DNA from 4 places in the Anaerobacillus sp. MEB173 genome. Region 2 is predicted to be linked to each of the others. Evidence: riboswitches for the same ligand, from Rfam matches in the RefSeq annotation. Region 2 holds a riboswitch; each other region holds the start of a gene.
What was found. A riboswitch is a leader RNA that binds a small molecule or an ion and turns the genes downstream of it on or off. The one in region 2 is predicted to bind S-adenosylmethionine.
Positions count from the first base shown of each region.

Region 1: another riboswitch for S-adenosylmethionine. It lies ahead of ACJ2A9_RS07430 (methionine ABC transporter ATP-binding protein); the one in region 2 lies ahead of msrA (peptide-methionine (S)-S-oxide reductase MsrA).
Region 3: another riboswitch for S-adenosylmethionine. It lies ahead of ACJ2A9_RS10360 (methionine biosynthesis PLP-dependent protein); the one in region 2 lies ahead of msrA (peptide-methionine (S)-S-oxide reductase MsrA).
Region 4: another riboswitch for S-adenosylmethionine. It lies ahead of metK (methionine adenosyltransferase); the one in region 2 lies ahead of msrA (peptide-methionine (S)-S-oxide reductase MsrA).

Region 1 covers NZ_JBJMAU010000002.1:580,325-587,751, forward strand. The annotation lists gene ACJ2A9_RS07425 (methionine ABC transporter permease) at 1-584, opposite strand, end outside; gene ACJ2A9_RS07430 (methionine ABC transporter ATP-binding protein) at 562-1,587, opposite strand; SAM riboswitch class I at 1,677-1,782, opposite strand; gene ACJ2A9_RS07435 (FUSC family protein) at 1,959-2,972, opposite strand; gene bioA (adenosylmethionine--8-amino-7-oxononanoate transaminase) at 3,166-4,518, opposite strand; gene bioD (dethiobiotin synthase) at 4,490-5,230, opposite strand; gene ACJ2A9_RS07450 (biotin transporter BioY) at 5,343-5,924, shown strand; gene ACJ2A9_RS07455 (Zn-dependent hydrolase) at 6,015-7,310, opposite strand; gene ACJ2A9_RS07460 (M20 family metallopeptidase) at 7,348-7,427, opposite strand, start outside.
Region 2 covers NZ_JBJMAU010000001.1:130,514-137,940, forward strand. The annotation lists gene ACJ2A9_RS00610 (hypothetical protein) at 1-4, opposite strand, end outside; gene ACJ2A9_RS00615 (MotA/TolQ/ExbB proton channel family protein) at 264-2,090, shown strand; gene ACJ2A9_RS00620 (OmpA family protein) at 2,083-2,778, shown strand; gene ACJ2A9_RS00625 (metallophosphoesterase) at 3,070-4,146, opposite strand; gene ACJ2A9_RS00630 (hypothetical protein) at 4,475-4,807, opposite strand; SAM riboswitch class I at 5,236-5,349, shown strand; gene msrA (peptide-methionine (S)-S-oxide reductase MsrA) at 5,442-5,906, shown strand; gene ACJ2A9_RS00640 (CapA family protein) at 6,210-7,355, shown strand.
Region 3 covers NZ_JBJMAU010000004.1:105,855-113,281, reverse strand. The annotation lists gene ACJ2A9_RS10375 (asparaginase) at 1-913, opposite strand, end outside; gene prsW (glutamic-type intramembrane protease PrsW) at 1,090-1,749, shown strand; gene ACJ2A9_RS10365 (hypothetical protein) at 1,934-2,095, shown strand; SAM riboswitch class I at 2,233-2,347, shown strand; gene ACJ2A9_RS10360 (methionine biosynthesis PLP-dependent protein) at 2,453-3,577, shown strand; gene metC (cystathionine beta-lyase) at 3,570-4,742, shown strand; gene ACJ2A9_RS10350 (bifunctional homocysteine S-methyltransferase/methylenetetrahydrofolate reductase) at 4,806-6,659, shown strand; gene metH (methionine synthase) at 6,723-7,427, shown strand, end outside.
Region 4 covers NZ_JBJMAU010000018.1:19,450-26,876, forward strand. The annotation lists gene ACJ2A9_RS20045 (ABC transporter ATP-binding protein) at 1-652, opposite strand, end outside; gene ACJ2A9_RS20050 (ABC transporter substrate-binding protein) at 694-1,695, opposite strand; gene ACJ2A9_RS20055 (alpha/beta hydrolase family protein) at 1,824-2,609, shown strand; gene pckA (phosphoenolpyruvate carboxykinase (ATP)) at 2,732-4,315, opposite strand; gene ACJ2A9_RS20065 (hypothetical protein) at 4,641-4,943, shown strand; SAM riboswitch class I at 5,123-5,228, shown strand; gene metK (methionine adenosyltransferase) at 5,437-6,633, shown strand; gene ACJ2A9_RS20075 (gamma carbonic anhydrase) at 6,802-7,317, opposite strand.

The sequences.
Region 1 (7,427 bases), on a different contig from region 2:
GTAATCATTACCGTATCATCATAACGGTAATATCCAAAGCGAATGGCTAAATCGCCAATTCCGCCTCCTCCTACAATACCTGCCATCGCCGAATAACCAACTAAACTAATAGTTGTAATTGTTAAACCTTGAATAAGACCTGGACGCGCTTCCGGCAGAAGAACATCTTTAATGATCATCCATGGTGTTGCACCAACTGAAACGACAGCTTCAATTACCCCTTTATCAATTTCCCTTAATGATGATTCAACTAATCTTGCAAAAAAAGGCACTGCCGCTACAGATAAAGAGACCGAAGCTGCCTTTGGTCCAATTGTCGTCCCCGCGATTAATTGTGTCAGTGGGAGTAATGCTACTAGTAAAATAATAAACGGAATTGAGCGGATTAAGTTTACGAAAAAGCCAACAGTGCTCTTTATCGTAGGATTTTCTAAAAAGAGACCACGATCTGTTACAAATAGTAAAATTCCTAATGGTAATCCGAAAATTACCGCAACACTTAGAGCTATGGCTACCATGAGTACTGTTTCTAAAAAGGCTTTATTTAACTCTGGCAGTAGATTAACTAACGTTTCTAAGATCATGAGCGATCACCTCCAAACTTTCAGTACGATTGCGAATCGCTTCAATCGCTCTGTTAACCTCAGCTTGCTCACCAATTAGTTCCATAATAAAAATTCCAAGAGGTACTTCTTTGATATATTCAATCTTTCCATGGAGGATATTTCCACTAACTTCGAAATTTTTAAAAATATCAGAAATCACTGATTCCTCTGCGATCGTTCCTTTGAATTGAACTTTCACAATACTTCCTTTACGGTTATCAATTAAATGCTGTGGTAAATCAAATTGTAAAACGCTGTTAATAAAGTCCTTCGTCAAAGGTTGCTGCGGTGATGAAAATAAATCATAGACATTTCCTTCTTCAATGACTTTTCCATTTTCCATGACTGCAATACGATCACAAATCTCTTTGACTACTTCCATCTCATGAGTGATTAAAACGATCGTTAAGCCAAATTCACGATTTATCTTTTTTAATAAAGATAAAATGGACTTTGTTGTTGTTGGGTCAAGTGCTGACGTAGCCTCATCACAAAGCAATACTTGTGGATCATTAGCAAGTGCTCTTGCAATGCCCACCCGCTGCTTTTGACCACCGCTTAATTGCGACGGATAATGATCGCTTTTACTTGCAAGTCCAACCATGTCCAGCAATTCATCAACTCTACTTTTTATTTCATCTTTAGGTTTACCAGCCGCCTTTAAGGCAATTGCAATATTTTCAAAGACTGTTTTTGAACTAACTAAATAAAAGTGTTGAAATATCATGCCAATCTTTTGTCTCGCTTCTCTTAATGATTTTTTATTTAACTGTGTTAGTTCAAGCCCATCTATCTTTATTTGACCAGATGTAGGCTTTTCCAGTAAATTCAAGCAGCGTAATAGCGAGCTCTTTCCTGCACCACTGTAACCTACGATTCCAAATACCTCTCCTTTTTTTATTGATAAGGAGACATGATCAACACCTACCACTGTTCCTTTTTTTGTTCTATATTCCTTCACTAAATCCGTTACCTCTATCAAAAGGAACACCTCCTAAAAACTATTTGAATATAAAAAAATAAGAGTCTCTTTATCTGAAAAGAGGCTCAATCGTCACGTACAATTAATTAGCCTTATCTTTCAGAATAAAGTATTCTGCAGGAGTTAGCACCATCCCATCTCGTTGGAGGTTGCTGGACTTCATCGGGCCTGTCCCTCAGTCGCTCTTGATAAGTTATTCTATAAAATTATTATTATGATAATAAACCCAAGTACACACATTGTCAATATAGTTTTTTTTACACTAACGCAATAGAGAGCGCTTACATTATTGATATATCCGCGAATTATCAAATATTTTTTTATTTTCTAACCCTTCAACATTTCGCCAATTTATAACATTTTTACCGAGATTACTCTCCTGATACTAAATGATTAAGCTCCTCGATTGAGTCATGGATTGAAAGTAACTCAAAAAAAACAACCCTTTTTGTAGTAAAATGGTGAAAATACTCATTAGAGTTTCGCAACTGATTGGCTTCATATTTAAGATGATGGTCTAAATCATATACTAATACATAATGCCGCCCCGGGATTGTAAAAGAAGGATCATTCAGAATCGATTGAAATGATTGGATGACTTCCATAATTAATTTTTTTTCTGATTCAGAAAAATAACCTGGCTCAGCTACGTATTGCAAATTTCCTAAATGAAGCACAATTCTTTGCATAATTGCATTCTTTTTCTTTAACAATAAAAAGTGACGATATTCACTTAATTTTACTTTATGATACTTCCATTCTCTCTCCTGAAATGAAATGATCTCACCTACCTTTTCTGTTCCCTGTCTTAACGCTAAGTACTTGGAAGTAGGTACAGGGGCAGTAGCTTGCTTTATATGTAAAATACCATTCATTGTCTCAGCTAACACTTCCCCGGCTATACGGAAATTTGGATAAAGCTTTTCTTTGATTAGCGGCGTAAATTTAGGTGGTAAAATAAAAAAATTTATCAATGATGAAACTGTTAGACCGATCGTAGTTGTTCCTAGTCTCGATAAAAACGTTAATAAGTAGTCCCCTTCAATATCTGGTACCATGACAACAGCTGTCAATGTTGCTACAAGAATCCCATCGTGAAGCTTAAGCTTCTGACAAAAGAAAATTGTCAAAAACGCAGCTAACGTATAAGAAAGGACTGATTCTCCTAACCATGAAACGAGAATAACGGCCCATGCCGCACCAATTGCTGACGCCGGAAAACGGACAAATCCCTTTTTTATCGAAGCAGATGCTGTCGGTTCAATCGTTACTATCGCTGCAATAATGGCAAACTCTGCCGGCAGATTAAGCGACAAACAAATTAAGGCTGTTAATAACACGGAAATGCCTGTTTTTATAATTCTGCGACCTATTAATCCCTTCACATTCTCACCTAATTTCAAATCCTAGTATACTTAATGGTTATTTCTATTATACAGACTTTTCCGTCAATTGTAACATTTGTGCTTCTCATCGTTAATAGGTCTACTTCATCTTCTATAAATGATATTTTTTGAATTTCAGATAAAAAAATTCCGCTTTTAACATATCAGTTAAGAGCGGAATTTATACTTCCCCTTACATTTTATCCATCGTTGTTACCTCAATTGCTTTTTTCATAATCTCAATCATGGTAAGTAATTGCTCATCTGTACTAGCTAATGGTGGCATAAATACAATGATGTCCCCAAGCGGTCTCGTTAACATCCCTTGCTTTCTCATTTCTAACGTCGTTTTGTATGCTACTCTTTCTTCAAAAGGAAAGGCTTCCTTAGTATCTTGGTCTTTAACCAATTCAATCCCGCACATTAAACCTAACTGACGAATATCACCTACGTGTTTAAACTCTGTCAATGACTTTAGTTCACTCTCTATGAGTCTAGCTTTTTTTGCCGCCTGTTCTACCAGATTTTCTTCATCATATATTTTAAGATTAGCGAGTGCAGCTGCACATCCTAATTGATTCCCTGTATAGGAATGGCCATGGAAGAATGTTTTTAATTCCTCATATTCACCATAAAATTCGTTATAGACATCTTCTGTAGTTAGTGTTGCTGCGATTGGAAGATATCCGCCTGTTATCCCTTTTGCTATCGTCATGAGGTCAGGCTGAACACCCTCATGCTCAACTGCAAACATTTTCCCTGTTCGCCCAAAGCCTGTTGCCACTTCATCAACGATGAGCAAAATGTTAAATTCCCGGCATAGCTTTTCAATGCCTTTTAAATAACCTTTTGGCATGACGTGCATCCCACTTGCTCCTTGAATCATTGATTCTACAGTAATCGCAGCTATCTCCTCATGCTGCTCTTCAAATATTCTCCTTAAGGCTGATATCGCTTCATCTCTAATCGTATCCTCATTACTTCCGATAGGGTTACGATAGGTAATTGGAAATGGAGCTTTTATGGACTCAAACATTAATGCCCCGTAGATACGATGAAACAAATCAATTGCCCCAATACTAATCGCGCCAACCGTATCACCGTGATATCCGTTTGATAAGGAAACAAATTTGCATTTTTTGGTTTGTCCTTTATTTTGCCAATATTGATAGGCCATCTTAATTGCAATTTCAACTGAAGTTGCACCTGAATCAGAATAAAATACTCTCTGCAAATTGTTTGGGGCAATTTCAATTAATTTATCGGCAAGTTCGATTGCCGGAACATTTGCTGCACCTAGTAACGTCGAGTGAGCAATTTTATCTAACTGCTTTTTTATCGCCTCATCAATTTCCTTTTTTTGATGACCATGGACATTCAACCAAAGTGAAGAATAACCATCTAAATACTCATTACCATAGATATCTTTAAGTACAATCCCTTCACCACTTTCAATGATTAATGGGTCTCGTTCATAATCGGTCATTTGTGTGAATGGCAGCCATAGATGCCTTTTACTACTTTCTAATAGCGCTTGTGGATTCATCATTTATCCCCTCCATAAGATTATCTAACTGAAACGTCGCAAATAAGTGGGCCAAGTATTGTTCATCTTGGAGAGTTTGTTCTATGTTTTCAATATAAGGGATAACACCAAGGATCGGGACATTTGTTAACTGTTCAATTACCTTCTGATTATCCTCTTCAATAATCGAGTCACCCTTTTGTACACGATTCAGTATAATACCCGCTATTGGAATACCTCTTTGGCGTAAAGCCATAATCGAAAGTACAGTGTGATTAATTGTCCCTAACCCAGCACGAGCAATTAAGATAACCGGGAGTCTCATCTCTTCTATTAAATCAATGACGCAATAACCAGTATCATTCATCGGTACAATTAATCCACCAGCTCCTTCTACTAAAACAACCTCATACAGACGCTGAAGCTTTTGATAATGTTTCAAAATAGATTCAGGCTGAATATGAACTTGTTCCTCTCTAGCTGCTAAATGGGGGGAACTTGGCTTTTTTAATAAATATGTACATCCATCTGCTTCGTTCAATGAAGGAAGTACGAGTTGGTACAGTTGCACATCTGGGGCAACGAGCTTTCCATCATATTCTACTGCTCCACTTTGAACAGGCTTATATGGAATCACGTTTTTTCCTTGTCTGTGAAAATATGCAGTAAGTAATGTCGTTGATAATGTTTTTCCAATATCGGTATCAGTTCCCGTAATAAAAAATCCATTCATCTAGTTCACCTCTTTTGTTAACTATATTTACTTTTAAGTTAACATATGAGAAAATCTTATTCAAGGTATTTGTAAACCTTAAAATAATAACAGTTTACAATAGGAGGGTATCATGAGAGTATCAAAAGCTAGAAACATCGTTCTGTGTGGCTTGTTTGCAGCCTTAATGGCAGTCGGAGCAAACGTTTCACCATTTTTAATGATAGGAGGAGTTCCAATTACACTTCAACTTTTATTTGCGATCTTGGCTGGGGGATTGTTAGGGAGTCGATTGGGGTCACTTGCTATGGTTACATACATGCTTGTTGGATTAGTAGGTGCGCCTGTTTTTGCACAATTTAAAGGTGGACCTGCCCAATTACTAAGCCCTACATTCGGTTTTATCATTTCTTTTATTTTTGTGGCTTACGTAACAGGAAAACTTATTGCTGATCGAAAAACTGCTACAAAGAAACATTATATTTCGGCTGGCATACTTAGTGTTTTATGTAATTACATCATTGGTACAAACTTCATGTTTCTTGCCTTCAAAATTTGGGCACAAGCTCCTGATGGTTTTAGCTATACAATGGCCTGGAGTTGGATGGTTGCCTATCTGCCACTTGATATTGTCGTTACGGCTGCATCCCTTGTTTTACTGCCAAAATTACAAACAGCATTAAAGAGATCGTATTCACCTACAATTGAAGTATAGCTTTCTCGAAATCTCTTCAACTACGACATAACAATCTAAAATGAAAAATCCCCAGTATACAAACGTTGCATACTGGGGAGAAAATAGTTTTTATCGGCTAGCCAATTGATACAAAGTTTCTTTTAACACTTGTATTCCATTCAAACAATCAGAAAGTGATGTCCACTCTCTTGGGGAATGACTCTTTCCCTCATGACTCGGAACAAAAATCATACCTGTCGGGACATACCTTCCCATATTCATCGCATCATGACCTGCACCACTTGGCATTTCACGATACGATAATTGATGCTGTTCACTTGAATCTTTAATCATCTGTTTGATTTCTTCAGCCATTAAAACTGGTGAAATTATATCTCCAGATTGAATATCTAATTCTAATGATCTTTCTCTTGCTATTTTATTAGCAAGTTCTGTAATTGCTTCTTCTAGTTTGACTATAGTATCCTCAGAAATATCTCTCATATCCACTGTGACTTCTGTCTTACCGGCAATCACATTTGTACCATTCGGATAGACATTCATTTTCCCTACCGTAGCAACCGCGGTATCACTGAAATTACTTGGTAGTTTTTCCACACCACTTATCAATTCTGCTGCTGCCGCAACCGTATCTTTTCTCATATTCATTGGCGTACTTCCAGCATGATCTGTACTTCCATAGAAAGTAAATGTTCTTCTTGTTAAGCCTACAATCCCTGTTACTACGCCTATATCTTTATTTTCATACTCAAGGATTTTCCCTTGTTCAATATGCAATTCAAGAAAAGCATGGATATCATTTATATTTCGGTAGACTGATGAAATATCTTCAGGGTTGTAGCCTTGCTTTTTCATTGCATCAATTAAGGATATTCCCGCATCATCACTATACTTTGCTAAGTCCTTTTCAGAGACTTCTCCAACGATGGCTCGACTACCAAACAAACCATGATTAAACCTTGATCCTTCTTCATCGACAAACACTACTAATTCGATTGATCGTAAAGGGCGTTTGTTCTCTTTGATATAAGACTCAATGGCCGTTAAACTACTTAAACAACCTAGAACCCCATCAAAAGCACCACCATTAGGAACCGTATCTAAATGAGATCCCGTCATTACTACTGGTAAATCTGGATTTTGACCCTCGTATTTTGCAATAATGTTGCCAATAGCATCTTCTCTTACTTCTAAGCCAGCCGTTTGTATCCAGCTTTTAAAAAGGTTTGTAACCTCTTCATATTCATCTGTATAAGGAAACCGGCTAATTCCCCCAGTTTCTGTCTTACCGATTTCAGCTAATTTTGAAAGACGATTCACGAACTGTTGAACGTCGATATGATTAATTTCATTACATTGTGATTGCTCAAATAGTAATCTTTCTCTAGAAAAAGTGGTTTCCATTGAAAAATCCCCTTACTTTTATTCATTTCTGAAACATTTACAATTCATCTGTTTCTCGTAAATAATTAATCGCACATGTGACTAATACTTTTGCAGCAACGATCATTGCCTCTTCAT
Region 2 (7,427 bases):
ACATTATAATTTCCCTCCCTTCACTGTATATAGTTAAGTATGATTGATCCTCCCTTCGAATTCATTATATAACATTTTTAGAAGCTAATTAGGCAAATTCTTGAATATTTTTTGAAAATTCCAAAAATAAATTTCGACATTTCTTTATTGTTGCGGAAAAATAGTAAAATCGCCGTGCTTTATGCATGTTTTGTCCAACGAATGAATAGCTATTAACAAAGTTAGACGTGACAAGCGAAGAATGAACTTTAGGGGGATTCATCATGATTGAAGCAATTCTACGATTTTTTACAAGTGAAGAGCAAGCTCAATCTATTCTATCTAATCCGTTGATCGAATTGATTTTCACGGTGTTATTTGTCACATTTGTAGTTGCTCTCGTCCTTCATTTTGCACTGTTTAATAAGTTGAGAGGAATACGAAATTATATTGGTCAGACAAATTCATTGGATATTGCTCCGTTAAACAGGTTTCAAGAAGAATATGAACAAAAAACGAAGCAGGAAGCGGTGAAGGTCGAGACATTTGTACAAAAAAAGTTCTCAAGCTGGCGTGTGTTCAACGTTCCAGTCGTTAGTTTGATTAAAATGATTCAGATGACGGTCTCTGTCTTTATATTAGTTGGGGTGTTAGGGACATTTATAGGGCTGGCAATGTCTCTTGGCAGTATTGATTCAACAGGGGATCAGCTTGTTGAGAATGTAGCGCTTGTACTTGCTGGGATTGATGTAGCATTTTATACAAGTATCGCCGGGATGGGACTATCGCTCATCATGACGGTCGTGACAAAAATCGCCAATACCGAATATTTATTAACGGATATTATGCTAAAAACAGAGTCCTATTTAGAAGAGAACGAACAAGACCCGATGACTCGCCTAATTGATGTATCGGAAACGATTAATTCCTCGATTGTTCAGCTGAGGGAAAGCAATCAGGAATCGCTGCAAAATATCGTTCAGTCGTTTCAAGGGTTCCAAGAGTATACGGTGGGCTTGCAACAATCAGCAAAAGATTTGTCGAAGTTTAATGAAGGCTTAACAGAAAACCTTAATCATTTTTCAGTGATTTTTAACAGTATTAAAGAATTAACAGAAGGCTTTGATAAAGGGGTTAGTAAGCTTAATAAAAATTTTGACCACTTATTCTCTTATTTTTATAAAATGGATCAGCGAAACGAACGAATGACTGCCGCTTTTACGGAAACGTATAAAAAAGTAGATGAATTAGCAAAATCTCAGACTGAAACATTGAATCAGTTTCAGGGCTCAGTTATCGAATTAAAAGACTTTTTTAACTCGGTTTCTGAACGGCAGGAATCGATTTATGGTGCATTTGAGCGGACAACGGCCCAAAGCGAGCAGCTTGTGACGTTAATGAAGGAAAACAATCAACAATTTGAACGAATTTTCGGTTCTGATGTAAGCTCAAAGCTTACTGGCATAGCAACACATTTACGAGCATTGAAGAATGACTTTGACCGACTTGGCAATTCGATCGTTCGACTGCCTGAGGCGTTAGAAATGATTCACATTGCTCAAGGAGAATATAAAAGCCTTCTATCGGGGCGTCTTGATGAGTTGAAGGAATTTAATCATGAGTTTAATACCCATATAAAAAATCATGCCGCAGAATCACATGCATTTGAAAGACATGTACAAGATGCGTCACGTTCTTTTGAGCAAGCCGGGATGAAAAATCAGCAATTGCTTCAGGAAATCAATCGCACACTCTCACAGATGACAGATTCGTTTCAGCATAGGGAACATCAAATCGAGTCAAGTGTAGGTATACTTAAGGATACTCTGACTAGGTATGTCAGTAATTTAGAGGGAACGCTTGGTGACCGGCTCGATAAAGTTAGCCGTAATATTGGTGAGTATGTCATTCAGATGAATGATGCGATTAAAAAGGAATTTAAACAGATTGGGGAAATGTCAGAAGAGAACCAACAACGCAGTGCCCGTTATATGCATCAAACGGTCAATGAGTTAAACCATGAAATTCAACAGTTAAACCGGCACCTTCAGGCCATATCTCAAGGATTAGTGAGACCAACGACAAGAGTAAGGGTTGGAAGCAATGATTAAAAAATATAGAAAATTATTTCATGGTGAGCAGGAGGAAGGTCATTTCTGGCCGTCGTTTACGGATTTATTAACAGCGATTTTACTTTGCTTTATCCTCATTTTTATTATTATGATGGTGATAAAATCGTTTCAAATTGAAGAGATGAAAAAGACGATTGATCAAATCATGGGGGTCAGAGTGGATTTAATTCAAGATTTAAATGAAGAATTCAGCGATTCTACACTGAAAGTTGAGATTGATGAGAAAACGGGTGCAATGATCTTTAATACAGATATTTTGTTTGAGTTTAATGATGATGTGTTAAAGCCAGAGGCGTTTCAGTTTTTGGATGAGTTTGTCCCTGCCTATTTGAATGTGTTACTTGAAAGCGGTTATGAGGATTATATTTCTGAAATCATTATCGAAGGCCATGCTGACCGCATTGGCAGCTATCTGTACAATCTTGAACTTTCACAGAAACGGGCCTTTAGTGTAGCAGAATATATTCTTAGTCCGGACTTTCCTTATAAGCATATCCAAGAGCATTTACAAGAGAAATTAACAGTAAACGCCAAGTCCTATACCGACGGGCGGACAGATGAAGCAGGGAACTATAGCAATCAAGCATCGAGACGCGTCGAATTTAAGTTTCGCTTAAAAGATGAGGAGATACTAGAGAAAACACGTGAGTTATTAGAGGGATCGTGATGATGTAAACAGAGATAACTTGGATTAGATGTGTGTGGGTGATGAGTTAGGATTCTAAGCGGACATGAGCGCCCTTATCTCTACCAAAAAGGCTCTATTTTAAAATTAAGCGGACATCAGGTACGTTATTCAACCAAAAATCAGTAGAAATCCACTGTTTTAGAGGAAATAAAGTACCTCATGTCCGCGAGCGTTTAAAACAGGCATATGTTAATAAAATAGCGTACCAAATGTCCACTTTGGTCTTGCTATTCTACTTAACCCCTATTCAACTCTGGAGATAGGGGCTATTTAATGTACAAAACGAACATTGATTTCAACAATCTCAGACCTGCTTCCAATTCGAAATGGAGGTCCCCAAATGCCAAAGCCTGAGGAAACAATCGTGTGGAGTTGCTCTTTCTGCAGGTGCCCGTGATGATTTTCATACATTGATTTTGTAATTAAATTTGCTGGAAACAATTGACCTTTGTGCGTATGCCCAGAGACCATCAAGTCCACGCCGGCAGCGGCAACTTCGTCATATTGTCTCGGTTGATGATCGATTAAAAAGACTGGCATGTCCTGATTTAGATCTATGGTGAGATCAGCAATGTTCTCTCTGTCACGAACCGAATAATCCTTTCGACCAACGATGTAAAAAAGGTCTTCTACACTCGTTACCTCATCAACTAATACATCTACATTTATGTCATTCATTTCGTCCATGAAGATTGGAATATCACCGCCATAATACTCATGATTTCCTAACACGGCATATACACCCATCGGGGCATGTAATCCAGAAAGAATTTCTCCCATATTATGTTTCAAGTACGGTTCGATACTATTGTCAATCACATCACCAGCTAAAAAGATGATATCTGGTTCAACTTCATTTGAGAGATTGATCAACTTGTTTAAAAAACGGTTGCCGATCGTTTCGCTTAAATGAATATCAGAAATTAACAGGACTTTTAACTCATCAAGCTCTGTCTCTTTTTCGATTTCGATATCGTAACTCACGACAACAGGGTTCCACATATTGTAAGAACCATAGATAAAAACGAACAAATAAAAGGAAAGAACGCCAAATCCTAACCACTTTATCGCTCTTTTTTTCGTCAAAAAGTAAATCAAATTCATAACAGGAAAAAGGACAAGTCCATAAGCAAACATCACAAGCCAACCGTATGCGACCCAACTAAGACCAGGAACGACGATCATCCGCGTAAGGAAAAATGAAATTGAAATAAAAAACATGACGAGAAAATATGTTTTTTTATAGCGAAATCCATAGACTTTTTTTAACCATGCCCAGCCATTGTAGGCAACATAAAAGCTTAGAATAAAATAAATGAAAAGAAAAATCATGACTCTAATCGACACAAATTTATACTCCTCTGTAGAAAAATATTTCCTACATACTATCTGACCCGTTGGTCAATGTCAATAAATTTGCAGCAACATGCCAACTTGATCATTGGATAAAGCTCGGGAACAATTTGTGGGTAGTTTTAAAATAATTTAGAAGTTTTTGAAGAATAGGGAGGTTATTGTATCTAAGAAGGGAATGCCTTATTAGTGCAGTCCCTCAAACCACCATATCAGCCGTACAGCATAGTGATGTATTTGAGGAGAGCTGTCACTAGTGAGACATTCCCGTTGAGTATCGTATCAATTGATGTTTGTTGTCTTAGGTGCACGAGTAAAAAAATTAATAATTACGTTGAATTTCCTTAATAACCGAATTCAGTGTTTGTTCTTCGCTTAATAAGTATACTTTAAGACATTTTGATGAGGAGGAGTTTTTTTCATTTTTAATAATTTTAACAAACTCTTCAGTTTTCACTTTATTTTCGACAATACCATTTGTTTCTTTTAGAAAAACAATTTTTCTCCATTCTACCTTTTCATAGAGAATGATAAGATCAGGGTTTTGTAAACCATGGCTAAGCTCTTCTGACTCCAAAATTTCCTTGACCATAAATTGCTTTTCTTTTAACGCTTCCTCAGTTCCTTTGTGTGCTACCACTTCTGTAATTAACAACAATACTCATCCTTTCAAAATGTTTTCATCGTAATTTTTTTCTGATTGTAAAATAGTAACAATCACTGAACGATGTTTATATTAACTCACTATGTACAATGATTCAATGCCTTTTTTTCGACTTCATTTTTTGGAAATTGTCGATAATATAATGTTACTCATCTCACTTTTAATAATAAATTAGGGAGGAAGTCGATCTACATGTCCATTAAAGCCTTTGAGAATGCGGTTTAAATAGGGGATGACGTATTTATTGTGGGGGTTGAAAATGTGTAATAGGAATATTAGTTCATGAAAGTTTTGTCGTTGTAAATGCTTACATTGTAGAAATTATTTATAAAAAAAGTTTTGCACATATAAAAAGACTTGCAAAATAATAATGGATCATATAAAATTCAATACAACAAATAAAAATTCTAGCGATAGACTTCTTATCCAGAGTGGTGGAGGGACTGGCCCTTTGAAACCCGGCAACCATTAAATCAATGATTGATTTAAACGGTGCTAATTCCTGCAAGGTTTGTAACCTTGGGAGATGAGAGGATCGTATACATATACGATAACCTCTCTACTATTTAGAGAGGTTTTTCTTATGGAAGGAAGCTTTATCGCTCAAAAAAAGGAGCGAGAATAAATGGAAAAAGCAGTATTTGGAGCAGGTTGTTTTTGGGGTGTTGAAGCATTTTTTGAAGGGATTCGCGGAGTGGAAGAAACAAGAGTAGGGTATACAGGCGGACATGTTGAGAGTCCATCATACGAGGAAGTAAAAACAGGGACAACAGGACATGCTGAGGCTATCGAGATTTGGTACAATCCGTGGAAAATTTCGTACGAAGAGCTAGTCATAAAATTTTTTGAATGCCACAATCCGACTACAATGAACCGTCAAGGTATCGATGTAGGAACGCAATATCGTTCTGTTATTTTCTTTCAAAACCTTCAACAACTAGAAGTAGCAGCGAGGATAAAATCTAAGCTAAATCAGAAAAGCAGTAAAAAAATCGTGACTGAAATTTCTCCAGCAAAAGAGTTTTATCAAGCAGAAGAATATCATCAGAAGTATTTCCAAAAAAACGGAACGCTAGCTTGCGGAATTTAATAATAGATAGAGTATAGGATGCCTTGAAACAAAGCAAAATCCCCTCGAAAATATAGATGTTGCCGCATCTATGTTTTGTAACAATCGAGGAGAGATTTACTTTGAGGTATCCTTTTTTTAATTGTCCAGCTCCAGCACCTGCGCTTTTCCGGCAATTGGACACTAATCTATCAATATGGTAAATTCAAGCAGAAAAGTAGAAATCTTAAATGACAGAACTGAATTTCATCATCAGTACACTCTATCGCTTTTTGAAATATCGTTTTGTCGAAATTGGTCTATTAATCAATTTGGGGGAGAACTATGAACAAGAAATGGTATTTAACCGTAATTGCAATTGTGCTTATTTCAATCATAACAGCATGTACAAATCATAGTGAGGAAGAGACTGAATATGATGTGGAAGCACCAGCAAACGGCACCGAAGAAGAAAAAACAGCTGAGCAAGATCATCGGAAAGAGCAGGATACAGTACCTGTAACAGAAAGTGAACAGGAACCCGCCCTACCAATTACATTCTCATTTGCAGGGGATACGATGGCTGCCGGGAAAGTCGCTCCTTACATAGAAGAGTATGGCTATCAATATTCGTGGGAACAGGCAAAACCATATCTTGAGGAAAGTGACATTGCCATGGTTAACCTTGAAACAGCTGTAAGTGAAAAAGGGGTAGCTTCAAATAAAAGTTATGCGTTTCAAAGTCATCCTAACCTTATCAAAGGAATGAAATGGGCAGGAGTTGATCTTGTTACTGTCGCCAATAATCATAGTTTGGATTACGGAATTGAGGCATTTACGGATACATTACATCACCTTACTGAGGAAGGGATTGTCTATGTAGGTGGTGGAATGAACGAAGCTGAAGCATACAGGGCAAAACAAGTGACAGTCAGAGGAAAGACGATTTCTTTTCTAGGGTTTAGTTCAGTGTTACCAGCAGTTTCTTGGTATGCCGGAGAGAATCAGCCTGGTTTAGCAAGTGGTTATCAAGTCGAGCGAGTATATGATGTTGCTTCACAAGCAGTTCATGCATCTGACATAACGATAGTTTATATGCATTGGGGTGAAGAGTTAGCGGACTATCCTCGTACGTCTGACAGGGAAATGGCTCATACATTGATCGACTTAGGCGTCGATTTGGTAATTGGTGCTCATCCTCATGTGTTGCAAGGGCTTGAATATTATAATGGGAAGCTGATTGCCTACAGTTTAGGTAATTTTATTTTTACAACAAGTTCAGTAGAGACTGCCAGACAAAGTGCAGTCTTGCAAGTAGCAATTGATGAAGAAGGTGCACAGTCGGCAAAAGTGTACCCAATGACTATTGACCAAGGTGCAGTTTGGCAAGCTGATGAACAAGAAACTAAAGTCATCATGCAGCGACTTTCCTCCTTATCAGAAGGCGGGACATGGACGGAACATGGTGAGTTTTTGCCTATTGTGCATTGATCCGTGATGGCTAATCCTTTTTGACTTAGAATGATTCAACTTGCATACAAATAGAGAAAAGAGACCATGAGG
Region 3 (7,427 bases), on a different contig from region 2:
TCAGTTTCAGTCTTGCTTTTTGTCCATTTAATCCATTTGAAAAAATAATCCCCATATCCTTTAATTGTTTACCCCCGCCTTCATAACCATAAGTATCTTGCACAATGCCATTAAAACTTCGGGAGACGAGAACGATAGAGATTTTTTTATCCAACAGTTTTTTTAAATCAGGGACAACAGCCGGAGGTAAGTTTCCTTGGCCAAGAGCTTCAATCACTAACCCATCAATATTCAATTGGTTAACAGCCTGAAGTAGTTCTTTGTCCATACCTGCATAGGCTTTTAAAAGGATCACTTTTTTGGATAGTTGCTTAATTGTATAACGGTCCCTTGATTTTGGAACGTGATGGAAAAAGACACCGCGTTTTGTCACGATCCCAATTGGACCGTATTGTGGACTTTGAAACGTCGAGACATTACTTGTATGTGTCTTTGTTACATTCTTAGCTGTATGTATTTCATCATTAAAGACGACAAGAACCCCTTTACCATTCGCTTCATCATGGGCTGCAACTTTGACGGCAGTAATTAAGTTATGTGGACCATCTGATCCTAATTCATTACTTGAACGCATTGCTCCAGTCACGATCACAGGAACTTCAGTTGGTAACAGAAGATCAAGTAAGTACGCTGTCTCCTCTAATGTATCGGTCCCGTGAGTAACAACGACTCCATCGAAATGCTCAGTATCAATTCGTTTGGTGATACGTATCATTAATTTAAACATGTGATCAGGTGTCATATGCGGAGAGGGTAAATTAAGAAAATCCTCTTCCGTAATATAGGCAAAGTTAGCTAATGATTGTACAGTTATATGCAAAGGATTTTTTTCGCCCGGTTTTACAGCACCAGTTTCCTCATCTTCACTCATCGCAATCGTCCCGCCAGTATGAATGACTAAAATTTTTTTCATAATAGACCTCCAATGATTTGGTAATTCATAGATAGTTCGTAACAGTTGTACATTTTCATAATAAAAATTACATGATACCATTAGCATAGATGATGTTTTTATTTCATTATTCATACCATAATTTTCTACATACGACAATCAATAAATTCAATGAAAGCTAAGGGGAACGTTTACTCATGTTTGCTGTTATTTCCGCTGGGGTTGCACCTGGAGTTGCATTACTCTGCTATTTTTATTTGAAAGACCAATTTGAATCAGAGCCTATTGGTATGGTGATACGCAGTTTTATTATAGGGTCACTATTAGTATTTCCGATCATGGTTATTCAATATGCTTTTCAAGAAGAGGGTCTCTTAACATCTTCATTAGCTCAGGCTTTTATTATTGCTGGGTTTTTTGAGGAGTTTTTTAAATGGTTTATCCTATACTATACTGTATATAAGCATGTGAAATTTAGTCAGCATTATGATGGGATAGTATACAGTGTGGCGATTTCTTTAGGGTTTGCAAGTATAGAAAATATTTTTTACTTAGTTGCCTATGGACTTGAACAAGCGTTAGGACGTGCTTTATTACCAGTCTCAAGTCATGCTCTGTTCGGTGTGCTGATGGGTTATTATTTAGGAAAAGCAAAGTTTGATCAAAAAGGACACCGGAAAGGATTTTGGATTGGCTTATCCTTATTTATTCCTTGGCTTTTCCATGGCACATATGACTATATTCTGTTATCGTTTCATACGAATTGGATTTATATAATGATACCGTTTATGGTATTCCTCTGGTGGCTCGCACTGAAAAAAGTGAAAGCAGCAAATAGAGTGGAGAGTTTAGAGTGAAGAGTTTAGAGTTTAGAATATTGAAAGTTAATTCAACGAAGTTTACTTAAGAAGCGTCTTTGAAATAGCATGAAAATAACTCTAAACTCTACATTCGAAACTCTAAACTTGATTTTTAATTATAAATTCATCCGACTTTGGTCATTATGTTAATACGTACTAATATGAAGGGGAGATGTGTTTTATGGCCGCGGAGCGTTATCGAGTAGTCATTCGTTGTAATGAATGTGGAGAAAAGTTTATATTGAGAGGGCGACCTAACAAAGAGGGTGGGTATGACACGGGATTTAAACGATGTGTTTGTGGCAACGAGGAGAAACTGGAAATTGATGTTTCACCTGAATAAAGTATAAGCCGTTTCGCTTTCGTATATTAAAGCGTTTTCATGATAAAAACTTAGAAAAATGATGTAAATACTATTGCATTAATTCAAAATTTAGTGTAATTTAATTACAACATATTAATATTCAGAATTTAAAATTATTCTTATCAAGAGAGATGGAGGGAATGGCCCTATGATATCTCAGCAACCAGCCAATTTTTATATTGGTCAGGTGCTAATTCCACCAAGTTGCTGAAGCAACTTGAAAGATAAGAGGAGTGACGTAACAAAGTACGCCTTCTTCTTATTTTTTAGAAGAAGGCTTTTCTATTATAATTTTCGTTTATAACATACGAGGAACTACATAGGAGGAGAGCATAAATGAGTAAAGAGAATGTACAAACGACATTAGCGCAAATCGGCAATCGAAGTGAAACAAGAACAGGTACAATTAATCCTCCTGTTTATTTTTCTACTGCATACCGGCATGAAGGGATAGGTCAATCAACGGGATATGATTATCAGCGAACAGGTAATCCAACTCGTGAGATATTAGAGCAGGCAATTGCCAAATTGGAAGAAGGGGATAGAGGTTTTGCCTGCAGTTCAGGGATGGCTGCAATTCAAACCGTTCTATCATTATTTGAACAGGGAGACGAAATTTTAACATCCCAAGATCTTTATGGCGGTACATACCGCTTGTTTGAACAGGGGTGGACACGATGGGGACTATCGTTTACGTATGGTGACAGTAGAGACATAGAAGAGTTTGAAACCTTAATTAACGAAAAGACGAAAGCAATTTTTATTGAAACCCCAACAAATCCATTAATGCAATCTACAGACATTGCGGCAGTAAGTAAAGTCGCTAAGAAACATGGTCTATTACTCATTGTGGACAATACGTTTTATACCCCGTATATCCAAAAGCCAATCCTGGATGGAGCGGATATTGTGATTCATAGTGCAACAAAATATTTAGCTGGTCACAATGATGTTCTAGCTGGTCTTATCGTTGCAAAAGGGGAAGAACTTTGTGAGAAGATCTTCTTTTACCACAATGGAATTGGAGCGACGTTAGCACCTTTTGATTGTTGGCTTGTCATTAGAGGGATGAAGACATTAGCTCTTCGAATGGAACAGCACGAAAAGAATGCAAAAAAGATTGTTGACTACTTGTCTGAGCATGATTGCATTACAGATGTTCTTTATGCAGGTCGAGGCGGGATGATTTCCTTTAGAGTGAAAAATGAGAATTGGGTCAATCCATTTTTACAAAACTTGCAACTTATTTCTTTTGCTGAAAGTTTAGGTGGAGTTGAAAGTTTACTAACGTATCCCGCTACGCAGACTCACATGGATATTCCTGAGGAAGTTAGGATGTCATACGGGGTATGTAATCGACTTCTCCGTTTTTCAGTAGGAATTGAGCATTATGAGGATTTAATAGCAGATTTAAATCAAGCATTTGCGAAAGCAAAGGAAGCGGGTGGAGAGAATGAGTAACGAAACTTACAGTTTTCAAACGAGATTATTGCATAACAATCATAAATACGATGAACTAACCGGAGCAGTTAGTGTACCGATTCAGCATGCATCAACGTTTCATCAGAAAAGTGTTGAAGAATTTGGACCATATGATTACGGGCGTTCTGGTAACCCTACGAGGGAAGCTCTTGAGGAGACGATTGCCAGTCTTGAAGGAGGCAGCCACGGTTTTGCTTATTCTTCAGGAATGGCGGCTATTTCTCTTTCATTTATGATTCTATCACAAGGTGATCACGTCGTTTTAACGAAGGATGTATACGGCGGAACATTCCGTTTTGTAACCCAAGTTCTAACTAGACTCGGAATTGAACATACATTTGTTGATATGACTAACCTTGAAGAAGTCGCGGCTAATATTCAAGAAAATACAAAAGTTCTTTATGTGGAAACACCGTCAAATCCTACATTAAAGATTACCAATATTCAAGCAATTTCGAAGTTAGCCAAACAACACAATTGCTTAACATTTGTTGATAATACATTTATGACACCTGCCTTACAACGTCCATTAGAGCTTGGGGCAGACGTTGTCCTTCATAGTGCTACGAAGTTCATTGGTGGCCATAGTGATGTAATTGCTGGTTTGGCTGTAGTCAATGATGATGAATTAGCCAGTCAGTTTAAGTTTTTACAGAACTCGTTTGGGGCAGTGTTAGGTGTTCAAGATGCTTGGATTGTTCTGCGCGGGTTAAAGACATTACACATACGTATGGAGCACTCATCCAAGGCTGCTGACGTTCTTGCAAAATGGCTAAATGAAGTACCTGAAGTAAAGAATGTCTATTATTCCGGGCTTCCAACTCATCCGGGCTATCAGCTTCAAGCAGAGCAGGCAACCGGGCATGGAGCGGTATTTTCATTTGAATTAGAAGACTATGAAGCTGTTAAGAGGTTTGTAGAATATGTAAAAATTCCTGTTTTTGCTGTTAGTCTTGGTGCAGTTGAATCCATTCTTTCGTATCCGGCTACAATGTCACACGGTTCAATGCCGAAAGATGAGCGTGAAAAAAGAGGCATCAGTGATGGATTATTACGTATTTCAGTCGGTTTAGAAAAGGTTGACGATTTAATTGCAGATTTTGATCAGGCATTTGCAAAATTGCGTCAAAAAGAGCAAGTTTAATGGTTAAAAAGTTGTATGATAGATTAGGATGAGACGTCTTTTCATATGGGAGAGGGTAAAAATATGGGACTGTTAGAAGATTTAAAAAGTAAGGTATTGATCGGGGACGGAGCAATGGGGACGCTCTTGTACTCAAAGCAAATTGACCGCTGTTTTGAAGAGTTGAACCTTTCCCATGGTCAACAAATTAAAGAGATCCACCAAGCTTATGTTAAAGCTGGGGCTCAAGTAATACAAACAAATACGTATGCAGCAAATACCATTAAATTAGCTCGCTATGGTTTGGAGAAAGTTGTAAAAGATATCAATAAAGCTTCTGTAAAGTTAGCAAAAGAAGCGGTTGGTGACGAAGCTTATATACTCGGTACCATAGGTGGAATTCGGGGTTTTCAGAAGGAAGCAATTGATTTAGAAGAAATTAAACAAAGCTTTCGGGAGCAGTTCTTTTCATTAGCTGAAGAAGATATTGATGGTGTTCTTTTGGAAACATACTATGATTATCATGAGCTCAAAGCAGTATTGGAAATCGCTCGTAGTGAAACGAATTTACCCATTATTGCTCAACTTTCACTTCAAGAGGTTGGGGTGCTCCAAAATGGTGTAGAACTTTCTAAAGCCTTTGATTCCTTAATTGATCTCGGTGCGGATATTGTCGGGTTGAATTGTCGAATGGGCCCGTATCATATGATTCGTTCACTCGAACAAGTGCCACTGCCGGATCGTGCTTTTTTATCAGCCTACCCAAATGCGAGCTTGCCTGATTATCGTGATGGGCGATTTGTTTATCAATCAAATCCGGATTATTTTGCCGAAAGTGCATTGAGTCTGCGTGAACAGGGAGTCCGATTAATCGGTGGTTGTTGTGGAACGACGCCAGCCCATATTGAAGCAATGGCAAATGCTGTGAAGGGATTAGCTCCTGTTACACATAAAGTCGTAAAACGACATAGTGTTCCTAAAGAGTCAATTACTATTTTGGAGCAGCGTGAAAAGCCGCTTCATGCAATTGTGAAGCAGCGCTCTTCTGTTATCGTTGAATTAGATCCTCCGAAAACTCTGGATACATCACAATTTATCGAGGGTGCAAAACAACTGAATGCTGCAGGCGTAGATGCTGTGACAATGGCTGATAACTCATTAGCATCACCAAGAATTAGTAATATGGCATTAGGTTCAATTATAAAAAATGAGTTAAATGCAAGGCCACTTGTCCATGTTACTTGTCGTGACCGTAATTTAATTGGATTACAATCCCATTTACTTGGACTTCATACGCTTGGTATTGATCAAGTATTAGCGGTTACAGGAGATCCAACAAAGGTTGGAGACTTTCCGGGAGCAACATCAGTATATGATTTGTCATCGTTTGATTTGATCCATTTGATGAAGCAAATGAATGAAGGAATATCATTTTCCGGGAAATCGTTAGGGCAGAAGACTTCCTTTTCAATAGCGGCTGCTTTCAATCCGAACGTCCGTCATCTCGACCGAGCAGTTAAACGTTTAGAGAAGAAGATTGAATGTGGTGCGGATTATTTTATGAGTCAACCAGTCTACAGTGAAAAGCAAATAGTTGAGATTTATGAAGCGACTAAGCATTTAAATGCACCGATTTATTTAGGGATAATGCCATTAACAGGTACTAGAAATGCGGAGTTCCTTCATAATGAAGTACCTGGCATTAAACTAACGGATGAGATTCGCCAAACAATGGCAGCATGCGGGGAAGATCGACAAAAAGGTGAACAAGAAGGTTTGGCCATTGCCAAATCATTAATCGATGTTGCCTTTGAATATTTTAACGGATTATATATTATTACTCCGTTTTTCCGCTACAATATGACAGTTGAGCTTACAAAATATGTAAAAGAGAAAGAGGAAGCTAGAGCGAAGAGTCGAGTTAGAAGCTTAAAGTAAATGTATAATTTATAATTTACATTATAAATTATAAATTGTTTTTTAATGAAGGGACGATCATCAATGGATGTTACTAAATTTGAACAACAATTAAAGAAGAAAATTCTTGTTTTAGACGGTGCGATGGGAACTATGCTTCAGCAAGCCAATTTATCTGCAGATGATTTTGGCGGAGAAGAGTATGAAGGCTGTAATGAATACTTAAACATAACAGCACCTGATGTGATCGAAACGATACATCGTGCTTATTTTGAAGCAGGTGCGGATGTCGTTGAAACGAATACGTTTGGGGCGACAAATATTGTTCTTGCAGATTATGATCTTCAGCATCTCGCAGAAGAAATCAATATTAAATCAGCACAAATAGCTCGAAAGGTTGCAGATGAGTTTTCGACACCTGACTGGCCTCGTTTTGTTGCGGGGGCAATGGGACCAACAACGAAATCACTGTCAGTTACTGGAGGTACAACTTTTGAGGAACTAATTGCTGCTTATGAAGAACAGGCAATCGGGTTAATTAAAGGCGAAGTTGATGTCCTTCTTCTAGAGACAAGTCAAGATATGCGTAATGTAAAAGCAGCGTTCATCGGTATTGATCAAGCCTTTACTAAATTAAAGAAAAAGCTTCCGATCATGGTCTCTGGGACGATTGAGCCAATGGGGACAACTTTGGCCGGTCAAAATATTGAAGCATTTTATGTTTCGCTTGAGCACATGAAGCCAGTTGTTGTTGGTTTAAACTGTGCAACTGGACCAGAGTTTATGAGA
Region 4 (7,427 bases), on a different contig from region 2:
TTTTGGCAATCCGTCCTGGATTTGCTCCCAACAATACAATCCGATCCGACATGGCAATGGCTTCACCAATATCATGGGTTACGAGTATAGCGGTTTTTTGATGTTCTTTTAATGTTGTAAATACGAGATCCTCGAGCTTTAACTTTGTTTGATAATCAAGAGCGGAAAAAGGTTCATCAAGCAAGAGGATTTTTGGCTGGGTTGCCAGCATTCTGACCAGTGCTACACGTTGCCGCATTCCACCAGATAATTGACTTGGATAATGGTCTTTTTTATCAGCCAAATCCATATCGGCTAATAAAGATAGGGCATAACTCTGACTTTGTTCAGTAAGAGCCTTCATTGTTTTTAAACCAAACGTAATATTATCTTTAATTGTTAACCACGGAAACAGATAGTCTTGCTGCAGCATGTAGCCAATTTTTGCGTTCGGCTTTGTTATTCGTTGCTGTTCAACAGTAATCTTACCCGTTGTGGGCTGCAGGAGTCCGGCGACTAAGGAAAGTAGTGTTGTTTTTCCGCAGCCGCTAGGGCCGAGGAGGGAAACAAATTCTCCCTCCTCAACCGCTAGTGAAATGTCTTCAAGGGCGGTCGTTGCAGATTTTTTTGTAAAATACGTCATACAAACATCATCTATAGTAAGAAATGTCACAACTCATTGCCTCCCTTATACAAATTTTTCTTCTTATAGGCTTATTGTCTGATTACACTTTCAGCAATTTCTGTATTGACGAGAATTGAGTAATCGATCCGCTTTGGAAGCTCACCAGCCTGATCCATAATATCCTGTAAATTATTCCAAGCAGATTCTTTTAATAGTGGTTCTGTAGCATAGGACCCTTGGCTCTTATAACGATCAACAACCTGTTCAATCACCTCGATTGGTGTATCATCAAAGAATGGCTTAATTGATTGTGCGATTTGTTCAACTGAGCTTGTTTCTACCCACTGTTGGCCTTTATAAAGTGCTTTTGTAAAACGTTCAACAAGATCTTTGTTTTTCTTTAGATAACTTTCTTTTGCCATAAATACGGTATAAGGGACTTCGCCAGATTCTTCTCCGAATGAAGCGACGATATGACCGATTCCTTCATTTTCAAAAAGTGTTGCTTGTGGTTCAAATAACTGAACATAATCACCAGTACCAGAAGCAAAGGCACTCGGGATATTGCCAAAGTCAATATGTTGAAGGAGATTTAAGTCGTTATGCGGATTAATTCCATGCAGTTTGAGTACATGTTCACCAACCATTTGCGGCATACCGCCTTTACGTTGTCCAAGGAATGTACTTCCTTTCAATTGATCCCATGAAAAGTCTTCAACTTTTTCCCGTGAAACAAGAAATGTGCCGTCAGTTTGAGTAAGTTGTGCAAAATTAATTGCTGGATCATTTGCCTCTTGGGCATGGACATAGATTGACGTTTCAGCACCAACTAAAGCAATATCCGCTCCACCTGAAAGTAAAGAGGTCATTGTCTTATCGCCACCCCAAGCTGTTGTTAGCTCTAGGTTTATTCCTTCCTCCTCAAAAAAGCCTTCAGAAATAGCTACATATTGTGGAGCATAAAAAATAGATCGTGTCACTTCTGCAACCCGTATTTCATCACCTTTATTTTTGGAAGAGCAACCGACAATGGCAGCCATCGTTACTAGCAGGATAAACAAAAGTGATAATGCCTTACCTATACTTTTCATCTGAATCCCACCTTAATTTTTATATTTGTTATTGTTGTGATAGTGTATGAACAGAGATGAAAATGTGTGTTAGCCTAAAATGAGTTAAAAGTTAAAAGTTAAAAGTTGAAAGTTAAGGGGGGATCTTTTTGGAGGGAGAGATCATTCTTAAAAAACGAATTCCTTCACCACATCCAAAAATTTTGTTGTTTGAAGTAACGTATGTCAGTCAGGGGTTAAAAGTAAAGGGATTACTTGCTGAACCGCAATGGGCAGAACAATTTCCTGGATTTCTTTATTTACGCGGGGGGATAAAAAATGTGGGCATGGTACGGATAGCGCGGATTATTCAATTTGCCTCAGAAGGCTTCGTTGTAATGGCACCTTACTATCGTGGAAATAAAGGGGGAGAGGGGAGAGAGGATTTTGCCGGGGAAGACCGCAATGATGCATATTCAGCCTTTCAATTGCTAGAAGTGCATCCGAAAGTCATCACATCGCAAATTCATGTTTTTGGTTTCTCGCGAGGTGGCGTAATGGCCTTATTCACAGGGATGAAATTTCCGATCATTCAATCGGTCGTTTGTTGGGGCGGGGTGTCAGATATGTTTTTATGCTACGAAGAGCGTGTTGATTTACGTAAGATGCTAAAGCGTGTCATTGGAGGAACCCCAAATAAAATGAAAGACCAATATGAATGGCGGACACCGTTACAAAACATCGAAGAGATTACAATGCCGGTCTTACTCATACATGGAGCCAAAGATAAGAATGTCAGTGTCGAGCATACATATCGTTTAGAAAAAGCATTAAATGAAAATGGAAAAGACGTAACGACCTGGATTTTCGAAGATTACGATCACTTTTTCCCATTAGCAGAGAATCGAAAAGTGGTGGAGGAGTTGTGTGAGTGGTTGAGGAAAGGCAATTTATAATTAATAATTTATAATTAATAATTGTTTGATGGTAAAGAAGATTTAGAGTATGGCTTCGAAGTTCTAAAAAAAAAAGAGTCTCGTTATTGAGACTCTTTTAATTATTAATTATTAATTTTTAATTAAACACGTGGTCCTGCGTTTTTGATTTCGTCTGATACGTTGTCAAACTTCGTGAAGTTTTCTTTGAATTGTAATGCAAGCTCAGTTGCTTTTTGGTCGTAATCTTCTGGGTTAGCCCATGTTTGCTTAGGTAATAGTACTTCATCAGGTACACCTGGGCAATGTTGTGGTACATGTAAACCGAAGATCGGATCAACAACAGTTTCAACGTTGTTAAGTTCGCCTTGAAGTGCCGCTTGAACCATTGCACGAGTGTAAGAAAGGTTCATACGTTTACCTTCACCGTAAGCACCACCAGACCAACCAGTGTTCACTAAGAATACTTGAGCATCATGCTGTGTAATTTTTTCTCCAAGCATTTCAGCATAACGGTATGCATGAAGAGGTAAGAACGGTGAACCGAAACATGTTGAGAATGTTGCTTCAGGTGATGTAATACCACGCTCAGTACCAGCTAATTTACTAGTATAACCTGATAAGAAGTGATACATCGCTTGTTCTTTTGTTAATTTACTGATTGGAGGTAAAACTCCGAAAGCATCAGCAGTTAAGAAAATAATTGTGTTTGGATGTCCGGCAACACTTGGAATGACAGCATTTGGAATTGCGTCAATAGGATATGCAGCACGGGTATTTTCAGTTAATGAAACGTCGTCATAATCAGCTAATCCAGTTTTGTCATCAATTACGACATTTTCTAATACAGATCCAAAGCGGATAGCGTCCCAAATTTGCGGTTCTTTTTCATATGTTAAGTTTACGCACTTTGCGTAACAGCCGCCTTCAATATTAAATACACCAGTAGGGGACCAGCCATGCTCGTCATCACCAATTAAGTTACGGTTAGGATCAGCAGAAAGTGTTGTTTTACCTGTCCCTGAAAGACCGAAGAATAAAGCAACATCACCTTCGTGGCCAACGTTAGCAGAGCAGTGCATTGAAAGAATATCTTGCTCTGGTAACAGGTAGTTCATGATTGAGAAGATCGATTTCTTAATCTCACCGGCATATTCAGTACCACCAATAAGAACCGTACGCTTCTCGAATGAAATAATAATAAATGTTTCTGATTTTGTTCCATCGATTTCAGGATTTGCTTTAAATCCTGGTGCAGAAATAACTGTGAATTCTGCTTTATGATTTTCAAGCTCTTCTTGAGTTGGACGAATAAATAATTGATGAGCAAATAGATTATGCCAAGCAAACTCATTAATGACTTGAATTGGTAGTTGATAGTTTTTATCTCCACCTGCATATGCTTGAGTAACAAAGATTTCATCACGTTCTTTTAAGTAGTTAAGAACCTTTTTATATAGATTTTCAAAAACCTGAGAGCTAATTGGCTGGTTAACGGAACCCCAATTGATTTTATCGCGTACTGAAAGTTCATCTACTATAAATTTATCTTTAGGTGAACGACCTGTATATTTTCCAGTTGTTGCAAGAAGGGCTCCAGTAGCAGTTAGCTTTCCTTCTTTTCTCATTAAAGATTTTTCAACTAATTGAGATATTGGAAGATTTAAATTTGTATTCTTCCCATTTAAAAGATGATCTAATTCAGTATCAAAGCTGATAGTACTCATTCGCAACAAAACCCTTCCTTAGTTAATTTATATATGTTTATCATATGCATTCGATTTGTTGTTTGATTTAAAAATAGTATAACACATTATTTTAATTAGTCTATACTAATGATCAATTTTTTTCATTTTGTTTATAATGATTACAGAACAAGACCAACTATGATGAATAGCTTCATTATTATAATGTACTAATTAAGCCAAATAAATCTTTTACTAAACCTTAATAAAAAAACGTAAATTTCAGACATTTCTTCTGGCAATTTCATAGTTTCATTTTTTGCCAAAGCCGCATAGGATATGTTAGGAAAAAGAGGAGCTGATCTTAATGTTAGAATTTGGCATGTTTGATTTAGCGACTATAGCAGCCGTCGTTGCAGCCCTTGTTACAGTTGTAGGGAATGCTTTTAATATTGATAAAAAATATCGCGCCTTGCTTGCAGTAGGCTTTGCTTGCATTATTATCTTTGTTCCGCAAGAATGGAGCAATCAAGTACTAACTGCTCTCGTTATTGGTCTCACCGCTAGTGGTGTGTATAGTCAAGTGAAACCGAGAGAGTTTGAGGAAAAGTTACCGAATGAAACACAACAGCAATCGACAACAAACCGTCATGATGATACGCCGTACTGATGTTGAAAGTTGAAAGTTAAAGGATCTCGATTTTCGAGATCCTTTTTTATGTCTATGCTTTGAAGACCACAATACCCTCCTCTAAATCCACAAAATCAACTTTTAACTTTTAACCAACTCTAAAATAGAAAAAGTTGACATCTTTTTCTAACTGCGATATGATATGACGCGAACGGATACTCTTATCCCGAGTCGGTGGAGGGACAGGCCCGAAGAAACCCAGCAACCAACACCTGATGGTGAAAAGGTGCTAACCTGCAAGACAGATGTCTTGAATGATAAGAGGCGAAAGGCAATCGAGTAAACACCTTTTCCTCCAATTGGAAAAGGGTTTTTTTAATGTCGGCGAAGCATACTACAACTAAGGCATTAATATATAAATGAAGGTCTTTACGTTTAACTCACGTAGGTGTGAGGGAAATGAGTACCGTATCAATTTTTGGCATATCCTAATGAATAGATATGCAAGGGAGGTACATATAAAATGGCAGAAATGAAAACTCGACGATTATTTACGTCGGAATCAGTAACTGAAGGACATCCAGATAAAATTTGTGATCAAATTTCAGATGCAATCCTCGATGCGATTTTAACAAATGATCCAAATGCTCGTGTTGCTTGTGAAACGTCTGTAACGACGGGGCTTGTACTAGTAGCTGGAGAAATCTCAACATCTACGTATGTCGATATTCCCAAAATTGTTCGTGAAACCGTGAAGGGTATTGGCTATACTCGCGCAAAATATGGATTTGACTATGAAACGTGTGCAGTATTAACTTCGATTGATGAGCAATCTCCTGATATAGCTCAAGGTGTAGACCGGGCATTAGAAGCACGTGAAGGGCAAATGACTGAAGCGGAAATTGATGCAATTGGAGCTGGTGACCAAGGTCTTATGTTTGGTTATGCGGATAATCAAACACCTGATTTAATGCCATTACCAATTTCTTTAGCTCATAAATTAGCGCGTCGTTTAACAGAAGTACGTAAAGAAGAGATTCTTCCTTACTTACGACCTGATGGCAAAACACAAGTAACAGTAGAGTACGATGAAAATGGGCAACCGCTGCGTATCGATACAATTGTTATTTCAACGCAACATCATCCTGAAATTACGCTTGAGCAAATTCAACGTAATATAAAAGAACATGTTATTCTACCAGTGGTACCTAAACAGTTAATTGATGAAGATACAAAATATTTTATCAATCCGACTGGACGTTTTGTCATTGGTGGTCCACAAGGTGATGCAGGACTTACAGGTCGTAAAATTATTGTTGATACGTACGGTGGATACGCTCGTCACGGCGGCGGGGCATTCTCTGGTAAGGATGCAACAAAAGTTGACCGTTCAGCAGCATATGCCGCTCGTTATGTAGCGAAAAATATTGTTGCCGCTGGCCTTGCAGACCGTTGTGAAGTTCAACTTGCTTATGCGATTGGTGTTGCGAAGCCTGTATCGATTTCAGTTGATACATTTGGAACAGGCAAAGTGTCTGAAGAGGTTCTAGTGGAAGTTATCCGCAGTAACTTTGATCTTCGCCCTGCTGGAATTATTAAAATGTTGAACTTGCGTCGCCCGATTTTTAAGCAAACAGCAGCATACGGCCATTTTGGACGTACTGATGTTGACTTGCCATGGGAGCGTACTGATAAAGCGGAAGCATTGAAACAACAGGCGTTGTCTTAATCATAGAAAAAAGTTGAAAGTTAAAACTTAATAGGGTTTGTAATCTCTTAGAAGAAACAAACATAACAAAAAGCAAAGGTCACCGGCCTTTGCTTTTTGTTTCAACTTTCAACATTCAACTTATAATAACTTTCATGACTATACTCATATACTAAGTAGTAGAGGATGTTACTTATTTTGAAGCGACTTGTAATATTGTCCCTTCTCAACATACTCTCTTCTTACACGTGCCATATCTTTTAGATCAGCTTCATTTAAATCTCTCACCACTTTTGCCGGACGACCGAATGCCATCGAATTTGGTGGTATTTTCATTCCTTGAGGAACGAGGCTGCCTGCACCAATAAATGCTCCTTCACCTACTTCTGCACCGTCTAATACGATTGAACCCATTCCGATTAAGGCATTTTTTCGAATGGTGCAGCTATGAAGGACGACCTGGTGGCCAACTGTCACATCATCTTCTAAAATTAACGGGTAAGCTGGGCTTTGATGTAGGGTAGAATTATCTTGTACATTCACTCGGTCTCCAATAATCGTTGGTGAAACGTCGCCACGAATAACAGTATTAAACCAAATGCTTGATTCTTCACCAATTGTTACATCGCCAGTAATCGTTACATAATCAGCGATAAATGCACTATCAGCAATTTTAGGTGTTTTTCCTTTATATGGGTATACCATGTTTTCATCCATCCTTTTGTCTATATGTTTTACATTAGTTTAGCAAAAATTACATATTGTGAGTAGTGTTGGACATTTTCAATGAATGAAGTTTGTAATTAAAGGGGGAA